Regions from separate parts of the Leptothrix mechoopdaensis genome, predicted to be linked through region 1. Evidence: predicted binding sites of a transcription regulator. Region 1 holds the regulator's gene; the other holds the start of a gene.
What was found. The regulator sigma-54, encoded in region 1, starts transcription at its own class of promoters, with help from an activator protein. The targets are predictions, from matches to a motif close to TGGCANGNAANCTGCTTT.

Region 1 (3,630 bases):
AGTCCTACGGCGCCCGCAAGGTCGTCAAGGACGTCCACCTGGCCGTCGACAGCGGCGAGGTCGTCGGCCTGCTGGGGCCCAACGGCGCGGGCAAGACCACCAGCTTCTACATGCTGGTCGGCCTGGTCCGGGCCGATGCCGGCGAGATCCGCATCGACGGCCGGCCGGTGCAGGGCCAGCCGATCCACCAGCGCGCCCGGCTCGGGCTGTCCTACCTGCCGCAGGAAGCGTCGATCTTCCGGCGCCTGACGGTCGAGGAGAACATCCGCGCCGTGCTGGAGCTGCAGCAGGACGCCAGCGGCCGGCGCGTCGACGCGGCCCACATCGAGCCGATGCTCGAATCGCTGATGGCCGACCTGTCGATCACCCGGCTGCGCCACAGCCCGGCGCCGGCGTTGTCCGGCGGCGAACGCCGGCGCGTCGAGATCGCCCGGGCGCTGGCGACCCAGCCGCGCTTCATCCTGCTGGACGAGCCGTTCGCGGGCGTCGACCCGATCGCGGTGATCGAGATCCAGCGGATCATCGGATTCCTCAAGGCGCGTGGCATCGGGGTGCTGATCACCGACCACAACGTGCGCGAGACGCTCGGCATCTGCGACCGCGCCTACATCATCAGCGAGGGCCGCGTGCTGGCCGAAGGCACGCCGGCCGAGATCGTCGAGAACCCGGATGTTCGCAAGGTCTACCTTGGCGAGCACTTCCGGATGTGACCCGCGTGTGACCCCTGGCCGACCCCCATGAAACCCTCCCTGCAGGTCCGCCTTTCCCAGCACCTGGCGCTGACGCCCCAGCTGCAGCAATCGATCCGCCTGCTGCAGCTGTCGACGCTCGAACTGCACCAGGAAGTCGAGCAGATGCTCGAACAGAACCCGTTCCTGGAAGCCGACGAGGACGCCGCTGGCGCCGATCGCCCGATGGCGCTGCCCGACGAGGGCGTGCCGGTCGCGCCGGCCGATGACGGCGGCGCTGCCGGCTCGTCCGACTACACCGCCGAGCGGGTCTCCGAAGGGCCCTCCGACAGCCCCGCCGAGTCCGCCAGCAGCGCCGCCGATGGCGACGGCGCCGGCATGGAACAGCTCGACTTCGGCGCCGCCGAGTCCACCCCCGACGACTGGGACAGCGGCCACGACCGCGAGGACTTCAACAGCCTGTCCGACAGCAGCGGCAACCGCAACGGCGCGCTCGAGGACGACGACAGCGACTGGAGCGAACGTTCCACCGCCGTGCCCAGCCTGGCCGAGCACCTGCGCGCCCAGCTGCGCGGCATGCGGCTGGCCGACGAGGACATCATGCTGGTCGAGTCGCTGATCGACTCTCTCAACGAGGACGGCTACCTGGCCGACCGGCTGGAGGAGATCGTCGAGCGGCTGGTCCAGGTCCTGAGCGGCGCGCCGCTGACCGAGGCCACCGAGGCGCAGTCGGCCTCGCTGGTCGACGACACCGTCGACGCGATCGATCCGGCGCTGCTGGCCGAACAGGCGCTGTTGCGCGAGGACCTGCTCGACCGCCTGCGCTGCGCGCTGGGCTGGCTGCAGAGCCTGGAGCCGACGGGCGTGGGCGCGCGCGACCTGGCCGAGTGCCTGGTGCTGCAGCTGCGCGAACGCGACGCGACGCCGGCGCGCGACGCCGCGATCCGCATCTGCCGCGACCACCTCGACCTGCTGGCGCGCCGCGACGTGCGCAAGCTGACCGTCGCGCTGGGCGTCGACGAGGACCTGATCCGCGATGCGCAGAGCCTGATCGTCACGCTCGAACCCAAGCCCGGCCGCCGCTTCGCCCGCGCCGAGGCCAACATCGTCGTGCCCGACGTGATCGTGCAGAAGTCGGGCCGCGGCTGGAAGGTCGTGCTGAATCCGGACGTGATGCCCAAGCTGCGCATCAACGACATGTACGCGCAGGTGCTGCGCCAGCACCGCAGCCAGCGCAACGGCGGCGGCGGCGACAACGGCGCGACGCTGTCGGCGCGGCTCCAGGAGGCGCGCTGGTTCGTCAAGAACATCCTCCAGCGCTTCGACACCATCCAGCGGGTCTCGCAGGCCATCGTCGAACGCCAGAAGGCCTTCTTCACCCACGGCGAGATCGCGATGAAGCCGCTGGTGCTGCGCGAGATCGCCGACGAGCTGGGCCTGCACGAGTCGACCATCTCGCGCGTGACGACGGCCAAGTACATGGCCACGCCGTTCGGCACCTTCGAGCTGAAGTACTTCTTCGGCAGCTCGCTCAACACCGAGGCCGGCGGCAACGCGTCGAGCACGGCGGTGCGGGCGCTGATCAAGCAGTTCGTGGCCGCCGAGGACCCGAAGAAGCCGCTGTCGGACAGCCAGCTCAGCGCGATGCTGGAAGAGCAGGGCATCCAGGTCGCCCGCCGCACGGTCGCCAAATATCGCGAAGCACTGAAGATCGCCCCCGCGAACCTGCGCAAGGACATGTGACATGTCTGGGGCGGCCCGTTGGCACCAGCCCGTCGGACACGGGGTGTCCGACCTACCGAAAGACGTCGGCCGATGGCGACGCGGCCGGGCGTCTTGAACCCGGTCCGGATTCGTTCAAACGGCAGGTCGGACACCCCGTGTCCGACGGGTTTCGTTCAACCGGTAGGTCGGACACCCCGTGTCCGACGGGCTGGTGGCTATTGCTGCTGCGCCAGCTGCTCCGCATAGCGCGTGGCCGGGCGCAGGCTCTGGTGGGCCTGGGCGCGGCTGCGGCGCAGGAAGTCTTCGGCCAGGCCGCTCAGTTCGGGGTTGCCGCTGGCGCGGCACAGGCTCATGACGGCACGGGCGTATTCGGCCGGGCCGAGCATCAGGTTGACGTCGATGTCTTCGCCGGTCTCGTGCAGCAGCAGCGCGTGGATGCGCTGGACGAGCGCGATGCGCGGGTCTTCGGTCGTGACGGTGGCGGCGGCGATGGTGGCAGTGGCGGTGATCGGCATGGTGCGTGGCTCCCTGGCCTGCTCTCCATGCAGATGACGTGCCCGTTTCGCCGGCCCAAACCGCCAAACTGAAACTGCAATCGATGCCGTGCGACAACGCACGATCCAGGTTCAGGGTAAGCACCGACCGTGTGCGCGGGCCGTGCCGCCGTTCACACCCTGGCCAACCCTCGCGGCCCGTGCCTCGGTGGCGGGCCCGACGGGCGTGTGCACCGAACTGCGGCAGCGCGGCGCCGAGCGCACCAAGGTGCGACAGCTCAGCGGTCGCCCGACAGCCAGCGATCGATCTGGTGCTTGCGGTCGTTGCCCCAGAAGGGCTCGCCGTCGACGATGAAGAAGGGCGCGCCAAACACGCCGGCGGCGATGGCGGCGTCGTTCTCGGCGCGCAGCCGATCCTTCCAGGTCGGGTCGGCGCAGACGGCGGCGGTCTGTTCCGGCGCGATGCCGAACTCGGCCGCGAGCCCTTGCAGCGCGGTCATGTCGTTGAGCGCGATGCCGCGGGCGAAGTAGCCGCGCAGGCCGGCGTGGGCCCAGGCCACCGCCCGTTGCGGATCCTGGCTGTCGAGCCACCAGAACAGCCGCGCGGCGTTGTGGCTGGCGATCGGGAAGGGCGAGGGCATGGCCATCGGCACGCCTTCCATGCGGGCCGAGCGGGCGAAGTCGCGCAGCGAGTACTCGCGCTTGATCGGGTAGGACACGGG
Region 2 (3,630 bases), 1.2 Mb from region 1:
CTGCCGGCGCTCAACTCGCCCGACCACGGCAAGCCCTTTGCCGCGCTGTTCCAGGCGGCCGGTTTCGACTTCTACAAGATCGACCCGATGCTGTTCGCGCCGGCCGAGGTCTGGGTCAGCCACCTCGACAGCGGGCGCACCTTCCATGCCGGCCGCACCGACCTGTCGATGCTGCTGCCCGACTGGCTGGCCGATGCTGACGAGTCGGCCTGAGTGGCTCACGCGATGAGCCAGCCCGAGAACCGTCACCCTGGCCGCCTGCGCGTGGCCATCATGACCGACGAGATCGGCTGGCACACGCGCCAGCTGCAGCGGGCCTTGCGCGCACGTGGGGGCATCGGCCGCTGCATCGATCTGGCCGATTGCGAGATCGACACCTCGGCACCCGGCTCCGGCCTGTTGCTGCCGGGTTTCGGCCGCAGCCTGCCCGACGCGGTGATCGTGCGCGGCATCGCCGCCGGCAGCTTCGAGCAGGTCACGCAGCGGCTGGGCGTGCTGCATGCGCTGCAGACCCTGGGCGTGCCGGTCTGGAACGAGGCCCGCGCGATCGAACGCAGCGTCGACAAGGGCATGACCAGCCTGCTGCTCCATGCCGCCGGCATCCCGACGCCGCCGACCTGGGCGTGTGAATCGCCGGCCCGCGCGCGCCGCATCCTCGTGCGTGAGGCGGCGGCCGGTCATGCCGTCGTGCGCAAGCCGCTGTTCGGCTCGCAGGGCAAGGGCCTGATGCTGGTGGGCGCGACGCCTGATGGCTGGGTCGACCTGCCCGAGGAACGCAGCGGCCACCATTACCTGCAGCGTTTCCTGCCCGCGCTGGCCGAGCCCGGCCACGACTGGCGCGTGCTGGTGGTGGGCGGCCACGCGATCGCGGCGATGCGGCGGGTCAGCACGCACTGGGTCCACAACGTCGCGCAAGGCGCCCGCTGCGAGCCTGCCGAGCTGACGCCCGACCTGGCCCGCATCGCCGAGGCCGCGACCGCCGCGCTCGGGCTGGACTACGGCGGCGTGGATGTCATGCCGTGCGGCGGCGCGACATCGATCCAGTCGCTGCAGGTGCTCGAAGTCAACGGCGTGGCCGCCTGGCGCGGCCTGCAGCAGGTCACGCCGTTCAACATCGCGCAGCGGCTGGTCGATGACCTGATCGACCGCAAGATGGCCGGTCTGCGCCGGCTGCGGCATGTCGCCTGAGGTCATCCGCGAGGCCTGGCTGCGCGCCTGCGCCTGGGACGTCGCGGTGCGCAAGCCTGGCAATGTCAGCCGCCAGTCGGATGGCCACGGCATGCAGGCGCAGACCTTCCTGGACAGCGCCGCCGCGTCGGTCGACGGCCTGTGCGCGGCCGGCGCATCGGTGGGCGCCCGCATCGAGGCGGCGGTCGCCGCGAGCTGGTCGCGCGTGGGCTGCAACACGAACCTCGGCATCGTGCTGCTGTGCGCGCCGATGGCCGTGGCGGCCGAACGTGTCGACACGCCGGAGGGCCTGAGGGCCGCGATCGCCGACGTCATCGAAGGTCTCGACGTGGCCGATGCCGAGGCCGCCTTCCGCGCGATCGTGCAGGCCAATCCCGGTGGGCTCGGAAAGGCCGCCGAACAGGACGTGCGCGCGGCGCCGAGCATGACGCTGCGCGAGGCGATGACGCTGGCCGCCGATCGCGACCGCATCGCCGTGCAGTACCGCGACGCGCTGGCCGAGCTGTTCGATGTCGGACTGCCGGCGCTGGGTCAGGAGACACCGGACGACCGCGCCGTTCAGCGCCTCTATCTGGCCTGGCTGGCCAGCGGCCCGGATTCACACATTGTCCGCAAGCACGGCATGGCCCTGGCACAAAGTGTCCTGACCGAAGCCTTGCCCTGGCACCGCCGCGCCGAGGCTGGCGAGTGGCTGGACGCCGATCCCGGCTGGGCCGGGTGGGATCGTTCGCTCAAGCAGCGTCGCATCAACCCCGGCACCAGTGCGGACCTCACCGTGGCCACGCTGATGCTGGCCTTGCTGGGTGCCGGACGACCCCGATGAACACGGGCATCGGGACCGTCCCCAGGTGACACCCGATGTGGCACGGATCGTGATTGGTGGAAGGCTGGGGACGCCGTCCTGAAGGGCGATCGTCACACCACAGAACCTTCATCTGGAGACGGAAACATCATGGCAAAGATCGATCGCATGCTGGTGGGAGAGTCGCTCGTCGGCGACGGCAACGAGGTGGCCCACATCGACCTCATCATCGGCCCGCGCGGCAGCGCCGCCGAGACCGCCTTCGCCAACTGCCTGACCAACAACAAGGACGGCTTCACGTCCCTGCTGGCGGTGGTGGCCCCCAACCTGCTGTGCAAGCCGGCGACCGTGATGTTCAACAAGGTCACCATCAAGGGCGCCAAGCAGGCCGTGCAGATGTTCGGCCCGGCCCAGCGTGGCGTGGCGATGGCCGTGGCCGACAGCGTCGAGGACGGCACCATCCCGGCCGACGAGGCCGACAACGTCTTCGTCTCGGTGGGCGTGTTCATCCACTGGGCCGCCGAGGACGACCGCAAGATCCAGGACTACAACTACGCCGCGACCAAGGAAGCCCTGGCCCGCGCCGTGGCCAATTCGCCGACGGCAGCGGAGGTCGTCGCGCGCAAGGGCAGCGCCTCCCACCCGTTCGCGGCCAAGTGAGTCCGCACCACTGGCTCACTCGCTGAGCCAGTGCAACCTGCACACCCTGTCGGTCCGGCCGGTCCGGACCGACGGGGAGGTGTGTCTTCCGGGAATCACGGACGCCCGCAAGGGCCTCCGCAGGGGAACTTGTCGGGCCGGTCTGTCAGGGCAGACCGGCTCTCTTTTTTGGGGCCGGCCCTTCGTGCGGCAAGGCCGATCAGCGCAGCCTGTCGGGCGGCTTCAACGCCAGGAACCCTCGTCGCCATCGGCCTGCGGCTGTGTGCGCTGGGGTACCGTGCCGGCGCCGATCCAGCGCAGCACCTGGGCGCCGCCGGGCGTCGTGTGGCGGGCGGTGGTGCGCATGTCGCCGCGACGCCGTTCGATCTGCACGCCCACCGCCTGCACGTTGTCGAACTTGCGTGGCTTGACCACCTTGACGCGCACCCAGGCCGCGCCGAAGTCGATCAGCAGCATCTGCGCGATGCGTTCGGCCAATGCCTCCAGCAAGGTCACGCCGTGGTCGAGCATCAGCGCGTCGAGCCGGTCGCGAACCACGCCGTAATCGATGGTGTCGACGATCTGGTCGCTGTCGCAGGCACCCGCATGCGGCACGCCCGCATGCACGTCGATCACCAGCGGCTGCGTGCGGTGGAACTCGGACGGGTGGATGCCGATGACCGTCTCGCCGGTGTAGCCCTCGATGAAGATCAGGTCGAGCGCCTGTGCGGTTTCTTCGGCGCCTGGCCTGGCTTGGGGCAGGTTCGTCAGGCTGGGTGCGGCATGCATCTCGGGTGTCTCCTCGTCGTTCCGTGTCATCGTGTCTCGCGCCGGCCGCATGTGGCCGCGCGATCGGCCCTTCACGCAGCATTCATGCCCGCGCCGCCGTGTCGTGAATGAGGGGTTCCAATCCGAAAACGTCCGGACAAACACCGCTTCCTTTCCCCCCGGGTCGGGAAAAAATCCTGGCAGGTCCTGATGACGGGTCTGCCCGACCCCGC

Region 2: fae (formaldehyde-activating enzyme) is a predicted target of sigma-54. The motif match lies at 2,050-2,067, and genes of this name have one in related genera.

The regions. Positions count from the first base shown of each region.
Region 1 covers NZ_CM132699.1:4,225,692-4,229,321, forward strand. The annotation lists gene lptB (LPS export ABC transporter ATP-binding protein) at 1-710, shown strand, start outside; gene rpoN (RNA polymerase factor sigma-54) at 738-2,432, shown strand; gene ACWA7K_RS18400 (hypothetical protein) at 2,630-2,929, opposite strand; gene ACWA7K_RS18405 (DsbA family protein) at 3,187-3,630, opposite strand, start outside.
Region 2 covers NZ_CM132699.1:389,565-393,194, forward strand. The annotation lists gene mch (methenyltetrahydromethanopterin cyclohydrolase) at 1-213, shown strand, start outside; gene ACWA7K_RS01765 (ATP-grasp domain-containing protein) at 226-1,188, shown strand; gene ACWA7K_RS01770 (triphosphoribosyl-dephospho-CoA synthase) at 1,178-2,011, shown strand; gene fae (formaldehyde-activating enzyme) at 2,141-2,650, shown strand; gene ACWA7K_RS01780 (dihydroneopterin aldolase) at 2,873-3,418, opposite strand.